4 regions of the Clostridium moutaii genome follow, and region 3 is predicted to be linked to each of the others. Evidence: riboswitches for the same ligand, from Rfam matches in the RefSeq annotation. Region 3 holds a riboswitch; each other region holds the start of a gene.
The links. Region 3 has a riboswitch for glycine ahead of AB8U03_RS12655 (ACT domain-containing protein). Riboswitches for the same ligand answer to the same signal wherever they lie in the genome.
Positions count from the first base shown of each region.

Region 1: another riboswitch for glycine. It lies ahead of AB8U03_RS12085 (amino acid permease); the one in region 3 lies ahead of AB8U03_RS12655 (ACT domain-containing protein).
Region 2: another riboswitch for glycine. It lies ahead of AB8U03_RS10745 (GrdX family protein); the one in region 3 lies ahead of AB8U03_RS12655 (ACT domain-containing protein).
Region 4: another riboswitch for glycine. It lies ahead of gcvT (glycine cleavage system aminomethyltransferase GcvT); the one in region 3 lies ahead of AB8U03_RS12655 (ACT domain-containing protein).

Region 1 is NZ_JBGEWD010000011.1:59,569-65,682, forward strand. Features, by position in the region: gene AB8U03_RS12055 (APC family permease) at 1-672, opposite strand, end outside; gene AB8U03_RS12060 (LysR family transcriptional regulator) at 895-1,770, shown strand; gene AB8U03_RS12065 (DUF2200 domain-containing protein) at 1,856-2,206, opposite strand; gene AB8U03_RS12070 (hypothetical protein) at 2,447-2,827, opposite strand; gene AB8U03_RS12075 (DUF6442 family protein) at 2,832-3,260, opposite strand; gene AB8U03_RS12080 (helix-turn-helix transcriptional regulator) at 3,257-3,460, opposite strand; partial or broken gene AB8U03_RS12085 (amino acid permease) at 3,612-3,800, opposite strand; glycine riboswitch at 3,920-4,007, opposite strand; gene AB8U03_RS12090 (tetratricopeptide repeat protein) at 4,239-5,156, shown strand; gene AB8U03_RS12095 (methyl-accepting chemotaxis protein) at 5,840-6,114, opposite strand, start outside.
Region 2 is NZ_JBGEWD010000009.1:103,538-109,651, forward strand. Features, by position in the region: gene trxA (thioredoxin TrxA) at 1-232, opposite strand, end outside; gene trxB (thioredoxin-disulfide reductase) at 250-1,176, opposite strand; gene AB8U03_RS10745 (GrdX family protein) at 1,282-1,656, opposite strand; glycine riboswitch at 1,788-1,888, opposite strand; gene AB8U03_RS10750 (ATP-binding protein) at 2,165-2,911, opposite strand; gene AB8U03_RS10755 (Crp/Fnr family transcriptional regulator) at 3,025-3,702, shown strand; gene AB8U03_RS18080 (methyl-accepting chemotaxis protein) at 4,694-5,173, shown strand; gene AB8U03_RS10765 (asparaginase) at 5,379-5,744, opposite strand; gene AB8U03_RS10770 (asparaginase) at 5,722-5,826, opposite strand; gene AB8U03_RS10775 (GNAT family N-acetyltransferase) at 6,093-6,114, shown strand, end outside.
Region 3 is NZ_JBGEWD010000012.1:65,177-71,290, reverse strand. Features, by position in the region: gene AB8U03_RS12665 (HD-GYP domain-containing protein) at 1-884, opposite strand, end outside; gene AB8U03_RS12660 (PFL family protein) at 985-2,343, opposite strand; gene AB8U03_RS12655 (ACT domain-containing protein) at 2,361-2,630, opposite strand; glycine riboswitch at 2,778-2,867, opposite strand; gene tpx (thiol peroxidase) at 3,043-3,537, opposite strand; gene ymfI (elongation factor P 5-aminopentanone reductase) at 3,712-4,455, shown strand; gene AB8U03_RS12640 (response regulator transcription factor) at 4,612-5,448, shown strand; gene AB8U03_RS12635 (SdpI family protein) at 5,521-5,895, shown strand; gene AB8U03_RS12630 (SH3 domain-containing protein) at 6,023-6,114, opposite strand, start outside.
Region 4 is NZ_JBGEWD010000006.1:152,968-159,081, reverse strand. Features, by position in the region: gene AB8U03_RS08265 (TorD/DmsD family molecular chaperone) at 1-314, shown strand, start outside; gene proC (pyrroline-5-carboxylate reductase) at 379-1,221, shown strand; gene AB8U03_RS08255 (L-2-amino-thiazoline-4-carboxylic acid hydrolase) at 1,246-1,701, shown strand; glycine riboswitch at 1,889-1,981, shown strand; gene gcvT (glycine cleavage system aminomethyltransferase GcvT) at 2,041-3,147, shown strand; gene gcvH (glycine cleavage system protein GcvH) at 3,172-3,552, shown strand; gene gcvPA (aminomethyl-transferring glycine dehydrogenase subunit GcvPA) at 3,557-4,900, shown strand; gene gcvPB (aminomethyl-transferring glycine dehydrogenase subunit GcvPB) at 4,900-6,114, shown strand, end outside.

The DNA.
Region 1 (6,114 bases), on a different contig from region 3:
TAAACTTACAGTCATTGCTTTAATAAGTGTTTTTTTAGGATTTTTTATATCTTCAATATAGTTGCCTATAATCTCCCATCCTATGATTGCCCAGAATAAAAGTAAGAGGGTATATCCAAACTTAGAAAAGGAAAAGGATGTTTGTTGGGGTATCTGTATATTTGAAGCAAAAATCAGTGTATACATACTTCCGGAAAATAATAGTGCAGCTGTAAGTCCTGTTAATATTAGGGTAATTTTTGCCAGAGATTTTATACCATATATAAGAACTAAAGCACATATAATTTCCATCCCAAATGCGATCATTTCCACTTTCATATTTGAAAACAAGCTAAAGTTTTTTAAAAAAACTGCAGCTGTAATCAAAACTGCTGTAGGGCCGAAACAAACTGCGACTGTGAGAAAATTTGAAGTCAGTTCCCGAAAAAAATTTCCAAAAGCATTTCCAACTGCAATTGCAACACCTTCATTCCCGAGACTTTCCAGGCTCAAAAATATAAAAACATAGGCAAATATAATACCAAGCAGCATTATGATAATCCAGGCAGCTATTGCCCATCTCCCAACTAATTTGTAGGCAATGGGCGGCAATAGTATTATTCCTGATCCTAGTACCGGGCCTACTATGAGGCCGGAAAGTGTTATTGTTCCAATATTTTTACTTTTACTCATATTTTATATTTAGTGACAGAATGTAATAATAAAAATCAAACCTTCACTAAGTTTTACCTTCTTTCTTTAATTTTATTGCAGCCAGCTATACTTTTGCAAAAGTTTAATTAAAAAAATTCATTGAATTTCTAATATATTTATATTATCATAAGATTAACTATTAATAAAATTGAATTATTTGAAAATACAATTCGATTTTATTGAAGTAATTGGAGGCATAATATGGAGTTTAGAAATCTGATAACATTTTCTGAAATTGCCCATTTGAAAAGTTATACTAAGGCAGCAGAGGAATTAGGATATGCTCAGTCTACTATTACAACCCAAGTTCAACTTTTAGAAGAAGATCTTGGTGTAAAACTGTTTGAAAAAATCGGAAGAAAAATGCATCTTACTTCAAAAGGTGAAGTGTTTCTCAAATATGCAGAAAATATAATAAGTCTTACAGAGGAAGCTAAAGAAGCAGTAAGTGACGTAGATATTCCCCGTGGAACTTTAAGAATAGGAATTGTGGAGTCCTTGTGTACTATGAGACTTCCAGAATTGCTTAAAAATTATCATATGAAATATCCTGAAGTAGAAGTCATAATTAAAGTTGGAGTTTGTTCAGATTTAAGAAGTATGATTAAAAACAATATAGTTGACTTGGCATTTATTTTGGATAAACCAATTGTTGATCCAGATTTAATATGCTGTGTGTCCTACAATGAATCCATGACATTTTTAGCCTCTCCAGTAAACAGGCTTACTGGTAAAAGGCAAGTTACAATGGAAGATATTAAAGATGAGCCTTTAATTGTAACAGAAAAGGGCTGCAGCTATAGAAATATTTTTGAGAAAATGTTTCAAAAATCAGGTTTAAAACCTAACATAGCTTTGGAAGTTGGAAGTATTGAAGCAATTAAAAGTTTTACCATGAGTAATCTTGGAATAACCCTGCTTCCTGTTATGACTGTAGAGAAAGAACTTGAAAACGGACAGCTTGTTGGGTTTGATCTGGATGGATGCAGATTTAATATGGCGACACAAATACTATACCACAAGAATAAGTGGATAACAGCTGCAATGAGGACTTTTATATCAGAGGCTAAAAGTTAAACACTCAATAACTTTGCTTTTATAAAGTATTATAGAACTCTTTTAACTGGGCTTTTACTTCTTCTGAAAGATTATGCCATCTAATTTATTTTCTTAATATTTTCTGCATTGTTTTACCTTTAGCTAACTCATCAATTAATTTATCTAAATATCGGATTTGTCGCATTAATTCATCTTCTATTTCTTCCACCCTATATCCACAAATTACTCCTTTAATGAGTGAAGCATTCGGATCAATATGAGGTGCTTGTTTAAAGAACGTTTCCATATCCACTTCATTAATTATTTGTTGCTGTAATGAATGTTCATCATAACCGGTAAGCCAAAAAATTATTTCATTTACTTCTTTTTTTGTTCTTCCTTTTTTCTCTGCTTTTTGTATATAGAGCGGATAAATACTTGAAAAAGGCATTCTAAAAACTCGTGTTTTCTCCATTTTGAAATTCTCCTTTGCTTTTTATAAAAAATAATTGCCACATTTTATAAATAATAAATAGTTCCAAACTGTATCATAAATTACTATTTAACTGCAAATCATATATATATTTTTTACTTCACAATAATTTACCATTATTAATTAACTTATAAGTTAGTTATACTAATAATTTTTAGAAAACTGCTTTTAATAAATTTAATTTTAAAATAACTATTGCCTTCCAAATAAAATATGGCTTACTTACATTTCTTTATGATATTTGGAAAAGTACATCATATAGACCCCAAAAATGATCAAATATGCCGTAAATGCAAGTGAAATTATAAGTAAATCAGCCTTTAAAAAGCCATATATAATCACAAGAATACCAAATATTATTCCCATAACATCAAAAGCTTTTGCTTTGGATTTGTCTTCAATATTGAGATTTCGTTCATCCTTATGTCTTTTCCTAACAAAAAATTTATTATATATCCCGCTTATGACCAAATATACCGATGCAGATATTAAAATTGCAGATATAGTCTCCGGAGTATATCCTCCTACAAAAAACATACCCACCGATGAACTAATCAACAGTATAACTACTATTGCAATAAATACATAGTTAAAAGTTTTCATTTTCTCACATCTCCTTGTCATACTTAAAACGATAGTAAAGGCTATATCCTATGACAAACAGGTAGGCAAAAGCTAAAAGAAGAACAGCTGCAAAATCAACACCCATTAAAGCAAAAACAAGCATTAAAGCACCAAAAATAAATATCATCATATCATATCCCCTGGCCTTTGCTCTGTTCCCAATAGCAATATTACGTTCATCCTGCCTGTCAATTTCCATTTGCTTTTTAATATGAGGATAATCCTTTAAAGCCCTGAGGCTTATTATTCCTCCAGCACCATGTCCGAAAATGCCGCATCCCAATCCCATGCAGATATATGGCAGAGCCTTAAGCATTCCCCGTGGATCAACAACTGTTTTGACAAAATATGCTCCTATGCCCATCAACAGCAATCCAATTACAGTCATGATGTAATAAGTGCTTTTTTTCATTTTTCATCCTCCTCATAAATAAAAATTTCTTCAATATTCATATTAAAGTATTTTGCTATTTTAAAGGCCAATATTATTGACGGGTTATATCTGCCGTTTTCAAGGGAACCAATTGTCTGTCTTGACACTTCAAGAGCTGCCGCCAAATCTTCCTGGCTTAAGCCATGTTTCTTTCGTATTTCTTCCAGTCGGTTTTTCACATTTCGCTCCTTCTTATGGAAAGTGTGCTTTCCATATGTCAAGTATATCAGTTCTATTCAAAATGTCAAGTGTACTTTCCATAAAAAGCAGAAGCTGCCGATGTCAGTACAACAAAGTTTATGATACTTGCTGCTTTGGAAAACAATGATTCCCCAGGGCACGCATAATTAAAAAACAAATTATGCCTGTTATGGTATATGCAAATAAAATAGACGGCCCTGCCAGGTGAATGGATCTTCCTGATCCAAGAAACAATCCAGTACCAATTGCACCTCCTATTGCAAGTAATTGAACATGACGATTTTTTAATCCTCTTGATAGATTTTGATTTTGTGACATCTTTGTTGATTGATCCATTTTATCCCTCCATATAAATATTTTGCAATTGGAGATACAAATGGGAACAGATAAGATCTAAAATGAAGTAATTGATTATGTATTACTTTTATAAGATATGTTACCTTTTTCCTGTCCTTTTACCTGAGAGTTTCGTCCTGGGACTTTCTCCTTCGGTGCTCTTTTAAGAGTCTCTCCAAGGATTCATCTGAATTATTTTTTTACCGTTATATATTAATGTATATTCACTAAAAATGCAATATTTTTTTCATTTCTAATTGAAATAAAAATATTATCTTTCAAAATTATTGTACCAATAGCAAATTCCTGATCCTCGAAAAGGTATACAATGAAATTTCACAAAAGAAACCTTGAAATTAACTTCTATTGATGATAACTTAATCTATAGACACTAAAAATAAAAAAAGAAATGGTGTATTTATGAAAAATGATATGAAAATCAACAGATATCTGGAAAAAGCAGAAGAAGCTTTTGAACAAAACAACCTAATTAAATCACTTAATCTATACAATAAGGTTTATGAACTTTCAAAGGGTAAAGATGTAGATGCCATAATCAACCTGGCATTAATATATGACTTCTGGGGAAAATCAGAGAAAGTCAAGGAATATTATAAAGAAGCTTTAAGCATAGATGACTGTGAAGAAAGGGCTTATTATGGCCTGGCTGCAATATATGATGATGAGGGAAATTATGCAAAAGCTATAAAATTATATAAAAAAGCCATTTATATAAACCCCAGCTATCATAAAGCCTACTTTTTTCTGGCAAATGCCTATGACGTATCCGGTAAAAAAGATCTGGCAATATACACTTATAAAAGGCTGTTAAGCTTAAGTCCCCTGGATTTTTGGGCAAACTTAAACTTGGGTAGTATTTATGAAGAAAAAGATCAAAATGATCTTGCATATAAAAAATTTTCAAAGGCCCTTAAAATAAATCCTCATAATTATCTGGCCCTGTTCAATATGGGTGTAATCTGCTGTAAATTCAATATGGTAAAAAAAGCTGCTGGATTCTATGAAAGGGCTATTGAAAAAAACAAAAATTATGAATACAGCTACTTGAATTTAGCAGTAATCTATAAATATAAAGATACAGAAAGAGGTATAAAAATTTTATCCCGTGGAATTGACAACTGCAGTGAAGTCCATTTTCTGTATTATAACAGAAGCTGCTTTTACGCCTTAATAAATGAGAAAAACCAGGCCTGTGAGGATATAATCCAGGCTTTAAAATTATACCCCCAATTTTTAAAATATGTTCTGGAAGATGAAGAGCTTGAAAAAATAAGGCAATTGAATTCATTTAAGGAATTTATTCATAATTATATCTAAAAAGACTACATCAAGTCCATCTTCAACACCGCTTATATCTACAGTTTCCCTTATTGCATGTACAATTAATCCAATACAGACTCTTGGGGAAATTCTTCTTCAGGTACTTGTAAGCTATGGTGATGGATCAGAAAGTGCTGAACGCAAAGGTGTCAGTGGTTTTTAGAATAAAGAAGCTGAAACAAAATCCTTAATTCAGCTTAGGAAGAATCTAAAAATTGACGCTGCTTTTATTACATTTACTAATGATCCTGAATTGAATAATACTTTTGAGCTTTTTCCCCTTATAAAGACAAAATAAAATTAAGATAATAAATTTGAATGATGAAATCAATGTTAGAATAGCTTTGGCTGTACCTAAGGTAACAAATTTGTCTTCCAATGTATGGACTTTTAAAAAATATACTTTGGAGTGGTTTAGAAAATAATTATATATTATTTTACTTACTAAAATCTTCATAGATTTTATACCTGATTATGGTTGCATTGTATGAGTTCCGCAAACTAAAAAATGTATTTCTGGGCATCAGTTTGTCCCTACTAGATTAAGGATACTGAATTTATTTCAAGGGCAAAACATAATGACAATGGAAAAGATTATGATGGGTATATGGGAGTTAATAAGAAAATTATAATAGATAAGAGTAACTCCAACTCAAAGTAAAAGTCAGAGTTATCATCAATTACAGTTTAAATACGGAAATCATTTTCCTTAATTTCTCTGCACTTGCCTTTGACTGAGCTGCCTGTTTCATCACATTATCACTTAATTCAGCTACTTCTGAAGACATTTGTGCTATATTGGTGGTTCCCTGGGCACCTTCTTCTGATGCTGCAGATACTTCCCCCACAGATTTTACTATATCCGAAATAGATACAAGTAATTTCTCAGATATTATATTGAAATCATCCACAATTTTTTTTATTTCAAAAGAATCCTTGCTATATTGTTCCCCTG
Region 2 (6,114 bases), on a different contig from region 3:
GTACCATAGTAGGTAACCCCAAGACCTTTTGACCTATTGCCAGCCTCCTAGCTTTACTTATATTGAGGCTTGAAAACTTAACTTTGTCTCCATATTTATCTTCTAATTTGTGCACTTCAGGCATAAGCTGTTTGCATATTTCACATTTATCCCCCCAGTAATCTACAAATACTGGTTTATCAGTATAATCTAACACCTCTTCATTAAAATTTTGTTTTGTTAATTCAATCATTGTAATTTCCTCCTATTTCAAATTTTATTTTTTTCTATATAACCTTCTGCAGTAGTTGCTGCAATGGCACCGTCTGCTGCTGCAGTTATAACCTGTCTTAAAGATTTTTTTCTTATATCTCCTGCTGCAAATACACCTGAAATATCAGTTCTCATATCCTCATCTGTCAAAATATAACCTTTTTCATCCATAGTTACTTTTCCCTTAAATAATTGTGATATGGGATCATATCCTACAAATACAAAGCATCCATCTACTTTTAATTTACGAATTTCACCTGTAATTTTATTTTTTATAACCAATTGTTCCAATATCTCTTTTCCTACAGCTTCTTCCACAGTAGAATTCCATATGAATTTTATTTTAGAATTATGGAAAGCCTTATCCTGCAAGGATTTTGTTGCTCTTAATGCATCCCTTCTGTGTATAACCGTAACACTCTCCGCAAATTTTGTAAGATAGATAGCCTCTGTAATAGCTGAATCTCCCCCACCTATTACTGCTACATCTAAGTCTGTAAAAAAATCCGCATCACAAGTTGCACAATATGAAATTCCCCTGCCTCTCAATTCTCTTTCATTTTTAAAACCTGAAAGCCTTGGATTTGCACCTGTGGCAATTATTATTGTTCTAGCCCTATAAATATCTTTTTTGCTCTTTAAAACCTTAATTACCCCATCCATATCTACATCTACTATCTCATCTTTAGCAAATTTTACACCAAAGTCTGCTGCCTGATTTTTCATTCTCTCACTTAAATTTGTTCCTGTACAATTTTCAATGGAACCTGGGTAATTCTCAAGTTCATCTGTTGTAGTTATCTGTCCCCCATATTTTGTCCTTTCTATCAACAAAGTGTCCATTTTAGATCTTGCTGCATAAAGACCTGAAGATAACCCTGCTGGGCCTCCACCAATTATTATGCAATCATATATATGCTCCATTTTATACCTCCTCGTATTGTTAAAATACAAACAATTTTTTCTATTCAAGTGTATGCTCTTTACTTTTATAACAATAAGATTCTTCTTATCTATATTATACATCTGCTAAAGTTTATATTTTACAAGATCATAATCTATTAAAGAAAAATCATCTAATATTTTTTGACTCCAGTGTGGAATACCATAATCTCGAAAAAATTTTTCAGTAGTATGAATCCCCCTTTCTATATAATTCAAAGAATTAATATCTATAGCATCTTCAGTTTTTTCAGTTATTATGATAGTTCTATATGGAGTTTCATTAGGTTTTATGCTGCTCATAAGTGGATGGGTTAATAATATATGATTGCCATGTATATAATTCCTAACTCTTTCCAATACATCCATAACAGTACCCTCTATAAAGTCTATTTTATATTTATCTGTCAACTCTTCTTTACACATGGGATTATTAGTAACCACTATTATCGGTTCTATCATATTCTTTCTCCTTTTCAAAATTTTCAGTTAAATCCACATAAAATTAAGGACAGGGTAAAAGAATTCTCTTTTACCCTGTCCCTTTTACCTGAGAGATTTACTCCGTCGGTGCTAAAAGCTTTCCAGAGTTTTGTCCTTTTTCGGTCCTTTGACCTGAGAGATTCATATTATTTAAGAGAAATAATACTTACTCCTTCGGCTATCCATTTAAGGATACTATAGAATGATATTCTATAGTTAAGTAGTTCTTCAAAGAAATTTTTCTATGAAACTTTTCTTTATAATAAGAAAAGCAAACAATATACAAAATTTAATTTAACTAATTGTTTAAATTTCTACTTAATCTCCCGAAAAATTCATCCAGCTTATAATTAAAATTTATTTCCTATTTATTTTAATTATATATTACATCTGAATACTTTTCTATATATTTCAATAAGATTACATATTCCATTTTTTTATATCATCTATAATATTAACGATATACTCATAATGTATCTTAACATAACTACTCACTTATAATCTCTCCTTCAGTGGATATTATAACTTCCCTATAAGGAACTATAGTTTGAGATTTCAGCATAGAATTTTTCACTGCATTTACAATTCCACCACAGCATGGCACTTCCATTCTCACTACAGTTAAACTTTTCAAATTGTTATTTTTTATAATCTCTATAAGTTTTTCTTCATAGTAGCTTACATCATCCAGCTTTGGACAACCTATTACCACAATATGATCTTTAATAAAATCTTCATGGAAATTTGCATAGGCATAAGCCGTACAATCAGCTGCTACCAGAAGATTTGCATTTTTTAAATAAGTTGCCTTAGGATTTATAAGCTTCAATTGAACTGGCCACTGCCTAAGTTCTGATATAACACCGACATTTTCTTCAGCATTAGCATTAACCTTCCTATTTACCTTTACTTTTGGCCTTGATGTCCTATCTATACTTCTAGCTGTTGTTCCAGGGCACCCGCAGGGCATAGAAATTTTAAAATTATGTTTGTCTTTTTCTCTTTTTCTTTCCATAACTAATTTCTCATCATAATCTTTGCTTTCCCTTTCAATTATATTTATTGCACCTGTAGGACACTCAGGAAGGCAATCTCCAAGTCCATCACAGTATTCATCACTTATAAGCTGAGCTTTTCCATTTACCAATTCTATGGCATTCTCGTGGCAGGCATTTACACACAAACCACATCCATTACATTTTTTCTTATCTATATTAACAATCTTTCTTTTCATTTAAATTCCTCCCTTGTTTTCATGTCTCTATTATAATAAAATAAAATTATATAATCCGTATCTTATGTTACCATTATAATTATAATTTAATATTAAATAGATTGGAGAAGAACATGGAAAATATTACTGATATATTGAGTAATTGCATATTAATGAAACATTTTTCAAAAGATAATATCAAAAATTTTCTCAAAGAAATAAATTATACCTCAATGCGCTATTTAAAGGGAGAAGTTATAGCTATCGAGGAATCAGATTGTTCAAAAATAGGAATAGTCATAAGCGGAACTGTGGAGGTACAAAAAATATTTTCCTCTGGTAAAGCTATTACTATAAGTAGTTTAAAAGAAAGCGATATATTTGGCGAGGTCATAATATTCTCCAATAGAAATACCTATCCTGCTACTATAGTTGCATCAAGCAATACATATATAATATTTATATCTAAAGAAAATATATTAAAACTCTGTAATCTATTTCCCCTATTTTTAAATAACTTTATGACTCTCTTATCTGATAAGGTACTTATGCTAAATAAAAAGCTTAAGAATATATCTTATGAAACCATACGTCAAAAAATTATTTCTTATATTTTAGATGAATATACCCATCAAAAAGACCTGAAAATAATTCTAAATTATACTAGAAAGGAAATGGCTGAACAGCTTGGAATTCCACGTCCATCACTTTCAAGAGAGTTGGCACACATGAAAAAAGAAAATTTGATAGATTTTGGCAAGAATTACATACTGATAAAAAATATAAATATTCTTGAAAATTTGTTATTTTAAAAAAGGAAACGAAAAACTTCGTTTCCTTTTTGTTTATTCTAACATATTCCTCTTCCACATCCACCACATAATAATAATAGTATTATTATTATTATTATTGAACTGCTTCCGCGTCTATCATCACAACATCTGTGTGACATAAAGATCCCTCCTTATTATCTTAAATTATAAATATATAATTTTAAGTTATCTTAATTTCTTATCTTTTGTTCTGCTATGCTATTAATTAGTCAGAATTCTTAAAATCAAATGCATTATATTTAGTAAAAAATCAAATGCCTGTTTACTAGATATATTTTACTTTTACACAATAGCAGTTTCCATCTAGCATCTTCTTCCCAAACTACCACAATCAATACCACAGCACAATATTAAGATTATTATTATAACCAGTACTTCTTTTCCACTTCCTCTATTACCACAACCACAACCTTTGCGTGACATAAAGATCCCTCCTTGTCATCTTTAATAATTATATTATTAGGTACTCTTTTTTTTCATCATGTGTTCTATACTTTTATAATATTAATCAGCCTAGTAAATGTGACTTTTATTTTTTAAAAATAATTAAAAAATCCTTTTATTTGTGTTATTGTATAGTTGTATATAATAAATATTATTATTAAAATTTGGGGGAGAGATTATGGAAAAAATTAAAATTGAAAATAAACTTCAACAAGCCTTTGATACTTTAATACCCTATATGCAGTATTTTTTTGATGATGAGATAGCCTTTACCATGTCAAATACAACTCATTTTATAAAAGTTGTAAATAGTAAAAATATAAACATGAATGCGAAAGCTGGTGATCCTCTAAGGCCAACGGGAGCTGCCTATGAATGTATAAAAGCTAGGAAACCTGTCTCAACCATGGTCCCCAAGGAGACCTTCGGCTTGGAACTAAAAGCCATAGGAATACCTGTGGAAGAGGATGGTAAAATACTGGGAAGTATAGTCCTTGCGAAAAGCGCAAAAAGACATTATGAATTTATGGAAGTGTCTAAAATATTGTCAGACTCCATAGAAAATATTTCAAAAGCTTCAGGCATATTATCTTCTGGAATAGAAAATGCTGCGAAATCCAATGATGATATATTAAATGAGGTAAGGGATGCTTTAAATAAATCAGAAAACACCGATGAGGTATTAAACTTTATAAAAAATATAGCTTCTCAAACTAATCTGCTTGGTTTAAATGCAGCTATAGAAGCTTCAAGAGCTGGAGAACATGGAAAAGGATTTTCAGTAGTGGCAAATGAAATAAGAAAATTGTCCAATTCAAGCAGTACATCTATAAATGAGATAAACTCAACATTAACTGAAATAAAAAAATCTGTAAATAATATTTCCCAGGGAATTTCATCTACAGCTGATACCTTTAAAAATCAACTATCTGAAATACAGCAACTGGATGCTTCAATAAATAGTCTGACTACATTGACAAATAAGCTAAAAGAATTATCAGAATAACTTTTAAATACATATACTTATACAACCTAAGTTCTAAAGCTTAGGTTGTATAAATTATAACAGGTTCTTTTATTTTTCAGCATTCTAAACACAGTAAATGCCATGCCAAATAGACAAAATACAGCTGTGCAAACATAAACAACCTATAGGCATCCCAGCTGTTCCCTGTGATATTTTCATTGCAGGCTGTAGATAAAAATGAACTTCAGAAATTTTTCTTTAAGCTAAAATCAGGAAATACCTCTCCTATTTTTTCTCCCACGTTGTTTAAATTTTTTCCATATCTATATTTATTTAATACATTTTTTTCATTTTGGTCTAAAACATTTAAATCTTCTAGGCATTTAACAACTGTAGGCCATATTGCTCTAGTACTTCCATCTTCTATTTTAATCGCTATTCCTAAATTCATACCTTTAATTCCAATACAATACATACCTTCTGCCCCAAACTTTCCAATGATCTTATTAGTGTTTTTAATAACTTCAGTACAGAATCCATTAGTACCTGCTATCATCTCAGGCGCATTATTTACAGCATTAAATATTCTATCTGCAGACAAGATTACCATTACTATCTACTACTGCTATATCCGCTCTGTGAACACTTTCAACCAAAGGCCCTCTTGTAACTTTAACAACTATTTCTGACATAAAAATTCCTCCAATAAATCTAAATTATAATTAAGTATTCTACCTGAACTTTTCTTTTAATATAAAAAAAGTTTCACATATTATCAACGTTCATATGAATTCTATATTATAGTAAGCAAAAATATATTATAATATATAAAAGATTAATATTCGAGAAATTATTTTCAGTGAGATTTTACATAAGATATGGATTAGGTTATAATAACTATGTATAAAAAACCATTATCTTTTAATTCTAACTTTTTTTACAAGGAGTGACCTATGTTTTGATTAAAAATTTGTTGAATG
Region 3 (6,114 bases):
AAAAAAATATTGCAGTATTTACAATCAAGCTTTCCAAGGCTCTGCTCTTGAATAATCTTTAGAGCTTCAAAGGGACCATCCACTTTTTTATAGTATCTGCTAGAATTGACTTCATCAAATAAATCTGCAATGGCTATTATTTTAGCAAAGGTATGAATCTTATCTCCATCTATAGCCAATGGATATCCAGAGCCATCCATTTTTTCATGATGCATGAGTATTCCATAACTTACAGATGGATCTAAGTAATGAATACCTTTAATAAGATTATAACCTATAACTGGGTGGGTTTTAAGTATTTTATGTTCTTTAGAAGTAAGAGAACCTTTTTTATTTATTATGTCACTGCTTATTTTAGTTTTACCAAAGTCGTGTAATATAGCGGAATAAGTCAATAAATTTATTTCCCGTTGATTGAGATTCAACCATTTACCAAGTATAAAACTTATAGCGGCTACATTTATGCTGTGTCTGTAGATGGTGTCATCTCCGCTGCCGTAAAACACAATATTTCTAATAACTATTCCTGTTGATTTAAATTCTTCCTGTATTTTTTTTGAAAAAATTCTTATTTCATTCATCTCAGGAACTTTTAAATTGGATATGTTATTAAATATATATTTTAGACTTAAAGAAAATTCATTAAAATCATTTTCCATTTTTTGTATTGCATTTGATTGTAACATTAAAGGACTATCAGAATCACCTTTTACATAAACATTCACCTTATCAACAATATAGTTTTGTCTTAAATTATTTATAGTGGATTCTGTGATAACAATATTTTTAGCTAATAACATTTTATCCTCAAAAACTATATCATCTGAGGACATCATTCCAGGTTTTAATTCATCAATTGGTAGGGATCTTTTTTCCCATAACATATTGTCTCACCTCATATATTATTAATTTAGAAATATATAGCAATTAAATATTTTATCGTCATATTTTCATAATTCTAAATATGTTTGAGGCAAAATAATATCAATTTTTAAAACTGTGAATTGGAGCGGGAATCCTTCCACCCCTATTTATGAAAATTTCACTGGAGAATTTACTTACAGGCATTATGGGGGCTCTGCCAAGAAGACCTCCGAAATTGGCCTCTTCCCCTACAGATTTATTGTAAACGGGAATTAATCTTACAGCAGTTGTTTTACTGTTTATCATTCCAATGGCGGCTTCATCTGCAATTATGGCAGATATGGTGGATTCAGGTGTGTCACCTGGTATTCCTATCATGTCAAGTCCTACAGAACATACACAGGTCATAGCTTCTAATTTTTCTAAATTAAGGGAACCTGCATTTACTGCGCTTATCATCCCTTCATCTTCACTTACAGGTATAAAGGCACCACTAAGCCCTCCAACTTGGGAGGCAGCCATTATACCACCTTTTTTAACGGCATCGTTTAAAAGGGCGAGAGCTGCTGTTGTACCTGGACATCCACAGCTCTCCAGTCCCATTTCTTCAAGAATTCTTGCAACACTATCTCCTACAGCAGGTGTTGGGGCCAGAGATAGATCAACTATACCAAAGGGGACATTTAATCTTCTAGAGGCTTCACCGGCCACCAATTGACCCATTCTAGTTATCTTAAAGGCAGTCTTTTTTATAGTTTCAGCTACTGCATTAAAACTTCCACTCTTTACCTCTTCCAATGCGGATTTTACAACACCGGGACCGCTAACACCTACATTTATTATTGCATCGGCCTCTCCAATGCCGTGAAATGCTCCTGCCATAAAGGGATTATCCTCAACAGCATTTGAAAATATTACAAGTTTGGCACATCCTATGCTGTCATCTTTTCTAGTGAGATAAGCAGTTCTTTTTACTATCTTTCCCATATCCTTTACTGCATTCATGTTTATTCCTGCTTTTGTAGTTGCCACATTTACTGAAGAGCATACTTTTTTGGTGGATGCCAGTGCTTCCGGTATAGATTCTATAAGTATTTTATCACCTTTGGAATAACCTTTATGTACAAGTGCTGAAAAACCTCCAATGAAATCTATACCGAGAGTTTCGGTGGTTTTATCCAAGATTTTTGCAAATCCTACATAGTCTGTATCTGAAGTTGCTTGAGCTACAAGGGAAATAGGGGATACGGATACTCTTTTGTGTATTATCGGTATACCATATTCTGTTTCAATTTGTTCTGCAGTTTTAACTAAATTTTCAGCATACCTGGTTATTTTATCATAGATTTTTATCCGTGCTTTATCTCCGTCACTATCAATACAGTCCATAAGGGATATACCCATGGTAATAGTCCTTATATCCAGGTTTTCTTTGTCTATCATATTTATTGTTTCCATTATATTTTTAGTATTTATCATTTCATTCACACCCCAGTCTAAATTTCTTGCATAGAAGTAAATATGTCTTCCCTTTGAATTTTAACTACAACACCTATTTCTTTAGCTTTGTTTTCAAGAGCATTTTTTATACTTGTAAAATCTGTTTTCATTTTACTTAAGTCTACAAGCATTATCATGGTAAAATAATTTTCTATTAGAGTTTGGTTAATATCCAAAATATTTATATTATTTTTAAATAATACGGAAGTTATTTTGTAAATAATACCTACCTTATCTTTTCCAAGTACTGTTATAAATGCGTTCATTGTTCTATCCATCTCCTTAATATTTAGTTGAAAGCTTTCACTGGAAGATAACCATTTATGGGAGAAAATAAAAAGAGATTAAAATAAAATTAATCTCTGGTAAACAAGACTTTAAAATAGTAAATACTAAGCTCTACTATATTAAACATAAAGTCCCCTGTCCCTTTTACCTGAGAGTTTCGCTATAATTAGCTTTCCCCTTCGGCGCTCCTTAAGAGTCTCTCCAGAGGCTTGTCCGACAACGGTTTATAAACTATAAAATAAACATATTCCGTTAACTTCATCCAGCCTATTAAATTGTTAAGGTGATTATAACATGTTTTATGGATTAATTCAAATACAGTTTTGCAGCAAAAAATAAAAAAGTTACTCAGCTTATTTAAGGGCTCAGCAACCTTTCTGTTTTATTATGTTATTTTGCCTTTTTAGCAGCAGCTAGTATGGCATCAAAATTCGGTTGATTTGTAACTTCGGGAACGTATTCTACATAAATAATTTTATTTGTGCTGTCCGCTACAAAAGCAGCTCTAGCTAAAAGACCCAAATCATCCATATATGTGCCAAAGTTTTTACCAAATAATCTGTCCTTAAAGTCTGATGCTGTAATTACATTTTTTATTCCGTTAGCAGCACACCATCGGTTTTGAGCAAAAGGCAAATCCATGGATATTGTATATACAGTCACACCGGGAATTTCCGATGTTTTCTCATTGAAAGTTCTGGTTTCTAAATCACAAACAGGTGTATCTATAGAAGGTACTGTTAAAAATATTCTAACTCCCTTTGTATCTTTTAAAGAAATGGTATCCATTGCGTTATTTATAACAGCAAAGTCAGGTACTGTATCACCTATTTTAAGAGTATTGCCAGAAACCTTTACAGGTTTTCCTTGAAATTTTAATTTCATATATATCCCTCCAAACAAAAAATACTAATTAATAATTATTATCTATTATAATAGCACAAATGTACAAAATATGCAAATTAATTATAATTTAAATTTAATATGTAAATTTAATGTATAATATTAATTGAAACAACAGTTAAAATCAAATTTTCTTTAGAAGGTAGGAGTTTTAAGATGGAAGATTTAGGAGGAAAGGTAGCTGTAATCACTGGAGCATCAAGGGGAATAGGGAGGAGTACTGCTGTAAATATGGCAAAGTGCGGCGCCTGTGTAGTAATAAATTTTAAGCAAGATGAAAAGGGAGCATATAAGACTCTGGAGATGGTTAAGCAAGCAGGATCTTTGGGAGTGGTTTTACAGGGAGATGTGAGTTTATACAGTGATGCTGAAAGGATAATAAAAAATACTATAGATAAGATGGGTAAAATAGATGTACTGGTAAATAATGCGGGAGTTTGTCATATAGGACTTTTTGTAGATATGCAGCAGGATGAATGGAATTCTATAATAGATGTTAATTTGAAGGGAATGCTCAACTGTACCCATTGTGCATTAAAATACATGATTCCAAGGAAAAGTGGTTCTATAATAAATATTTCATCTATGTGGGGAAATGTGGGTGCTTCTTGTGAAACAATTTATTCTGCCACTAAAGGAGCAATAAATCTTTTTACTAAATCTCTTGGAAAAGAAATGGCACCATCTAATATTAGAGTAAATGCAGTTGCGCCAGGGGTAATAGATACCCAAATGAATTCTTGTTTAAAAATTGAAGATAAAGAAAGTCTATTGGAGGAAATACCTACAGGAAGATTTGGAAGCGGTGTTGATATAGCAAAGGCAGTGTGCTTCCTGGCAGGAGAATCATCATCATATATAACGGGACAGGTAATAACTATAGATGGAGGAATGTCATAATTGGGTGATAGATCTTGTCAATTTTTATATAGGTCAATTATTTTTATAAAGTAAGCTTTAAATTGAACGATAAATAAAGAATATGATATGAAAGATTTAATTTAATGAATAGGTGAAATGCAATTAAAATATTATTAATAAAATAGGATGATAATTATGTGTAAAGTTATAATATTGGACGATATGGCTTATATAAGATATAGGGTAAAAGATACACTGGAAAAAATAGGAATTGAAGTATATGAGTCAGGAACTTCTTTTGATTTTTTTAACAAGTTATATGATAAAAAAAAGGAAATAAGTTTAATAATATTGGAAGTGGGACTTAGTAACGAGGACGGCTTTGAAGTGCTTAGAAAAATAAAGGCCAGAAATTTAAATATTCCCATAATGATACTTACAAAGATGAATACCAGAAGTGCATTTATAAAATGTATAAAAGAGGGAACTTCAGAATACATATTAAAACCTTTTGATAATAAAGTGCTGCTTGAAAGAATAAATAATCTTATAAAGTCCAGTAAGGATAAAGGTGAACAAGGTGAAATAATATATTTGAATTTTCAACAATATATTACAAAACAAATTATCAAAGCTAAAGCTGAAAATACGAAACTTTCGGTTATAATGGTGAGTTTGATAAAAAAATATGCTACAGAAATGGATGAAAAAATAGATGTAAAGGACAACTATCTTATCTTAATGGATTCTCTTTATGAAAAATTAAGACCTATTTTCAAAACACCAGATTTATTTGAAAAGTATGGATTTTCTACTTTTGTAGGTGTAATTCCCCAGTGTCAAAGGAAAAAGGTACTTTTTATTATCAATAAGATCAATGAAATATATAATAAAATAAAAGCAATAGATGAAAAATATAGTGAATATCATATTGAATACAGTTATGTGACTTTTCCTGATGATGGAAAAGACAAAGACCAGCTGCTGGATAAATTGACATCCAATATTAAGATAAAGATAAACAAAAAATAAACTAGCTTTTTATTGAAAATTGCTTTATTATTAAAATAGGTGTAAATTAAGTTGTTTAAGGGAGCTGAGTATATGATAAATTCATTGGTATTTGGTATGGTAACTCTGGCTTTTGGAATTATACCTAAAATAGTGAAACCTAAAAAAATTAACTCTTGGTATGGGTATAGAACTAATATCTCCATGAAAAATCAGGATACTTGGAATGAAGGAAATAGGTATTCCACTAATGAATATATATTAGCAGGAATTATTTTAATTATTCTAGGTAATATAGGTTATTATTTTCTTCAGGGTAAAGGTTATTTAGTTCCATTAATAGGCTGTATACCTGTTTTAATATTTACAGTATTTACTACGGAAAAGCATTTGAAAAATACATTTGATGAAAATGGTAAAAGAATTGATGAATCCAAAAATTTAAAACGAAATAGTGTAAATGATTGATAAATTTATTCAGAAAAGGAATCTTAAAAAAAATATAAGATTCTTTTTTATTTAAGCAGAAAATTCAAATCGGTTTATTTTAGAGGGAACTCATCTTTTTAAAAGAATGAGTTCCCATAAACATTACCTATACTTTTACATAGTCTGAATGAACATAGCCAATTATAGATCCTACCTGAACTTTATACCAGCGGCCGTCAGTACTTAAAATTGTAACTT
Region 4 (6,114 bases), on a different contig from region 3:
TAAGAAAATTTTATGGTGAATTTGGACTAGGGGTGAGCCCCAAGGAGCCAGCAGACCATTTGGCTTTTGAACTGTTTTTTATGGCAAGACTTTGTGATGTTAAAATGGATGATGATTTGCAGAACATAGTAAAGGCTTTGTCAGCAATGGAAAAGTTTTTAAAAGATCATTTATGCAAGTGGGTCCCTAGCTGGAGAGATTGTGTAAATTCCAGTGCCAAAACTAGATTTTGGATTGAGTTTTCAAATATGACAGAAGGCTGGATAATGGATAATTTAGAAGAAATAAAAGAAATTCGCAGGCTTGTCTTGTAATATGTTTTTAAATTAGATGAGTTTGTGTTGATAATATAAATTGAATATTAGGGAGGGCAAAATTGTGACATTAGGTAAAAAAATTGGATTTATTGGCGCTGGACAGATGGGTGAGGCTATCATTAGAGGATTGCTCCATTCAGGACTTTTTGCATCAGATGAAATTTATGCTGTGGATGCTTCAAGTTCCAGACTTGAATATTTGAAGGATAATTTGAAAGTCTGTAATATTGCAAGTGATGGTAAAAAAGGATATAAGTACCTTGTTGATAACTGTGATATTGTGGTTTTTAGTATAAAACCTCAGGTGTTAAAAGAAGTTTTAGGGAGTTTAAAGGATTTGGATTGGGATAGAGAGAAACAGTTTGTAATCTCCATTGTCGGGGGTATAAATACTTCGTTTATTGAGAAGTATTTAATGGATAAGGTTCCAGTGGTTAGAGTTATACCAAATACTCCTATGCTTGTTAATGCTGGGGCATCTGGAGTTGCAGGGGGAAAAACTGCATCTGAAGAACATACAGAATTGACTCTTAAAATTTTTGGAGCCCTTGGATTGACTTTTCATGTACCTGAAAATTTAATTGATTCCGTAATGGCTATAAGTGGATGTGGACCTGCGTACATATATATGCTTATTGAAGCTATGGCAGATGGCGGTGTGGAATTGGGCATACCTAGAAATATAGCACAAACTTTAGCAGCCCAGACAGTTATGGGTTCAGCTAAAATGGTTTTGGAAACTGGAGAGCATCCTGGGAGACTTAAAGACAATGTATGTTCTCCAGGTGGCTCCACTATTGCTGGAGTCAGAACTCTGGAACAGGGCAAATTTAGAGGAACTGTTATGAATGCCGTGGAAGCTGGAAAGACAAAAATGGAAGAAGTTGCAGAGAAATCCAAATAAATATTTTTAAGAGGTGAAAATAATATGATTAATATAAGAAGCAAAGATGAGCCTGTGGGAAGAATGGCTAAACTTATGGCTGGAATATTTTATTTTATGGCCAAAGAGATGATTGATAAACTAGGTGAGGATAAAGGAAAAGAGGCAATAAGAGAAGCTGTAACTAAGTTTGGAGAATTGAGAGCGGAAAATATGAAAGAAGAAGCTGTGGAGAGAGGACTTAAGATAAATGCAGAAACTTATGCCAAGGTAAAAGATATGCCTAGTATTTCCTGGGAAAGTGATCCTCACAATCCGGGCGATATAACTTACTGTCCTATGCATGATATGTGGAAACAGCTAAATGGAGAAGATATTGGAGCATTATATTGTGAGATAGATAAGATATTATATGACAAATTCAATATAGAATTTGAAAGACCACTCTGTAAGACAGCAGGTGATAAATGCTGTAGATTTGTGGTTAAAGATAAGAGATAATTTTATAAAAATCAATAAATAATATGTATTGTTTTTATTGAAATTATATGGAGCAAGGTGTATTATTAATGTAATAAAAGTTAAAAATTGGATGAACACAGCGTGAGATAATATTTGTTAACCGAAGGAGCAATGATGTACAGTCACAGTGTACACTCAAAAACTTTCAGGTAAAAATAGCGCTGTAGGACAGAACTCTGGAAAATCTGTTTTTTAACAGTACCGAAGGTGAAAGGTATTTGATATCGAAACTCTCAGGTAAATAAACAGGGATATGTGGACTAATTAGTCTTCATGTCCTTTTTTGTGTTATATAAAAATATAATAGGAGGTTTTGTCATGGAAAAATTAAAAAGAACTGCACTGTTTGATTCCTATGAAAAATATGGAGCAAAAATGATAAACTTTGCAGGATGGTCTATGCCGGTACAATTTGAAGGTATAATACCTGAGCATGAAGCAGTCCGAGAAAAGGCCGGATTATTTGACGTTTCACATATGGGTGAAGTGGACATAATGGGAAAAGATGCACTGCAATTTGTCCAGAATTTAATTACAAATGATGTATCTGTGCTTGAAGAAAATCAAATACTGTACACTCCTATGTGTTATCCAAATGGAGGCATTGTGGATGACATTATAGTTTACAGATTCAATAGTGAACATTTTTTCCTGGTGATAAATGCCGCAAATATTGAGAAAGATATTGACTGGATGTTGAGTAACAAGGGGAGTTTTGATGTTGATATCAAAAATATATCTTCTTCTATTATACAGCTTGCCATTCAGGGTCCAAAAGCTCAAAAAATACTTCAAAAGCTTACAAATACAGATTTAAGGGAAATCAAATTTTTCTTTTGTAAAAGAAATGTACTTGTTTCAGAGAAAGAATGCATGGTATCAAGAACTGGATATACAGGGGAAGATGGATTTGAAATTTACACTGGCACTGAAAATGCAGAGTATTTGTGGGATAAAATACTTGAAACCGGAAGGGAAGAGGGTATAAAACCAGTAGGGCTTGGTGCAAGGGATACTTTGAGGTTTGAAGTAAATCTACTCCTTTATGGAAATGAACTTTCAGAATCCATCACCCCTCTTGAAGCTGGAATTGGATTTTTTGTGAAACTTGATAAAAAAAGTTTTATAGGCAAGGATGCTCTTTTAAAACAGAAAAAGGAAGGGCTTAAGAGAAAAATAATTGGACTTAAAATGAAGGAAAGAGGCATTCCAAGGCATGGATATGAAGTTTTTGCAGAAGATAAAAAAATAGGTGAAGTGACTACAGGGTATCGTTCCCCATCACTTAAAAAGAATATAGGACTTGCCCTTGTGGATTTTAAATATTCTGGACTTGGAACTGAGATCTTTGTAAAAGTGAGAGGTAAACTTTTAAAAGCGGAAGTGGTAGACAAGAAATTTTATAAAAAAAATTATAAAAAATAATTAATTATACGGGGGGTTTGGAAAATGAAAGTTTTAGAAAGTGTACTGTATACCAAAGATCATGAGTGGATAAAAGTGGATGGAGATAAGGCTTATGTGGGAATTACTGATTTCGCCCAGGATTCTTTAGGAGATATTGTATTTGTGGATTTACCTGAAGTGGATTTTGAATTTGAAAAGGGGGAGGTGTTTGGAGCAGTGGAATCTGTAAAAGCAGCTTCAGATCTATATATACCTGTATCAGGTAAAATATTAGGGATAAATGAGGAACTTGTGGATAATCCGGAATATATCAATGAAGATCCTTATAAAAATTGGATGATTTTCATTAAAATGTCGGATGATTCGCAAGTTAAAGAGCTTCTAACCCCAGAGGACTATGAAAAATTATGCGGAGGGAAGTGATAATATGTATCCATATTTACCGTTGACAGATGAAGATAAACAGATTATGTTAAATAAAATAGGACTAAATGGTATAGATGATCTGTTTTCTGATATACCAGAGAATATACGATTAAATAGAAAATTGGATATAAATGATGGAATGTCTGAACTTGAGGTGAGTTCATATATGAAAAGCATTGCATCCCTAAATAAAAATTGTGATGATTTAACCTGCTTTTTAGGTGCAGGTTCCTATGATCACTATATACCATCTGTAATAGGACATATAATATCAAGATCGGAATTTTACACTGCATATACGCCTTATCAGGCTGAAATAAGCCAGGGTACTCTTCAGGCTATATTTGAGTATCAGACGGTTATGGCAGAGTTAACCGGTATGGAAGTTTCCAATGCATCCATGTATGATGGGGCAACTGCCTGTGTTGAAGCGGCACAGATGGCTGCCAATGTGACGAGACGTAAAAAAATAATTGTTTCCAGAGCACTTCATCCTGAAGTTAGAAAAGTTCTCAGTACTTATTTGAGATTTAAGAATTTGAATCTAATGGAAATAGATGAAGCAGAAGGAGCTACAGATATAGATAAACTTAAGGCAGCTCTTGATAAAGATACAGCAGCAGTTATAGTGCAAAATCCAAACTTTTTAGGAATAATAGAAGAACTGCAATATATTGAAAAATATACTCATGAAAATAAATCCCTTTTAATAGTCTATTGTAATCCTATATCTCTTGGGATTTTAAAAAGTCCGGGTGAATATGGTGCAGATGTAGCTGTAGGAGAGGGCCAGTCCCTTGGAAACAAGATGAATTACGGTGGACCCTATCTTGGATTTTTAACCACTACTAAAAAATATCTTAGAAAAATTCCAGGAAGAATTGTAGGTGAAACCACAGATTCAGAAGGTAAAAGAGGTTATGTACTAACTCTCCAAGCAAGGGAACAGCATATAAGAAGAGAAAAAGCCACTTCAAATATCTGCTCCAATGAGGCCCTTAATGCACTAACCGCCCTTGTATATTTAACTACTCTTGGGAAAAAGGGAATTAGGGAAGTTGCTTATCAAAATACACAAAAAGCCCACTATGCTTTTAAAAAACTTATGGAAAGTGGAGAATACAAGCCCCTGTTCAACAAACCATTTTTTAATGAATTTGCAGTTGAATCCACAAATACGGTGGATGAGGTGAACAGGGCGTTGCTGCAGAATAAAATACTGGGAGGCTATGATCTGGAAAAAGAATATCCTTCCCATAAAAATTCCATGCTTCTCTGTGTTACTGAAAAGAGAACAAAGGATGAAATTGATAAATTAGTTTCTATATTGGGGGGAATAAAGTAATGAGTGAATATGATAAACTTATTTTTGAACTTTCTAAAAAGGGAAGAAAAGGGTACTCCCTTCCAAAATGTGATGTACTGGGGGAGGATATTCATAAATTACTTCCAGAAGAATTTATAAACAAGGAAGGGCCGGAACTTCCAGAGGTAAGTGAAGTTGATGTGGTAAGACATTTTACATTGATTTCAAATAAGAATTTTGGTGTAGATAGCGGATTTTATCCTCTTGGTTCCTGTACCATGAAATATAATCCTAAAATAAATGAGGATATGGCCAATTTAACCGGATTCTCCGAACTTCATCCTTATCAGCCGGAGGAAACAGTTCAAGGAGCTTTAAGGCTCATGTATGAATTGAGTGGAAAACTTGCTGAAATAACTGGTTTTGATGCTGTTTCACTGCAACCGGCAGCAGGAGCTCATGGTGAACTCTCGGGGCTTATGATTATAAAAGCCTATCATGAAAAAAATGGGGATTTTAAAAGAAAAAAGATAATTATACCTGATTCGGCCCATGGAACCAATCCGGCTTCAGCCTCCTGTGCAGGATTTGAAGTGGTGGAAGTGAAATCTGGTAAAGACGGGACAGTTGATATTGAATCTTTAAAATATGCATTAAATGATGAAATAGCAGGCTTGATGCTGACCAACCCAAATACCCTGGGGATTTTTGAAAAAAACATCCTGGAAATAGCAAAACTCGTTCATGATGCAGGAGGACTTCTCTATTATGATGGTGCCAATATGAATGCCAATATGGGAAAGACAAGGCCTGGAGATATGGGATTTGATGTGTGTCATATAAATCTGCACAAAACATTTTCAACACCTCATGGGGGCGGAGGACCGGGAAGCGGACCTATAGGAGTCAAGAGAGAACTCTCACAATTTTTACCTGTTCCTATAGTTTCCAAGAAGGATAATAGATATTATCTGGATTATAACAGGCCATATTCCATAGGAAAAGTCAGGAGTTTTTATGGGAATTTTGGAGTTATGATAAAAGCTTTTTCATATATACTGAGTATGGGGGCGGATGGTCTTAGAGAAGCCAGTGAAGATGCAGTGCTAAATGCAAATTATATAAAGGAAGGCCTTAAAGAGTATTATAATATACCTGTAGATAGTATTTGCAAACATGAATGTGTACTTGGAGGACTGAAAAATGATGAAAATGGAATTACTACCCTTGATGTGGCAAAACGGCTTATAGAC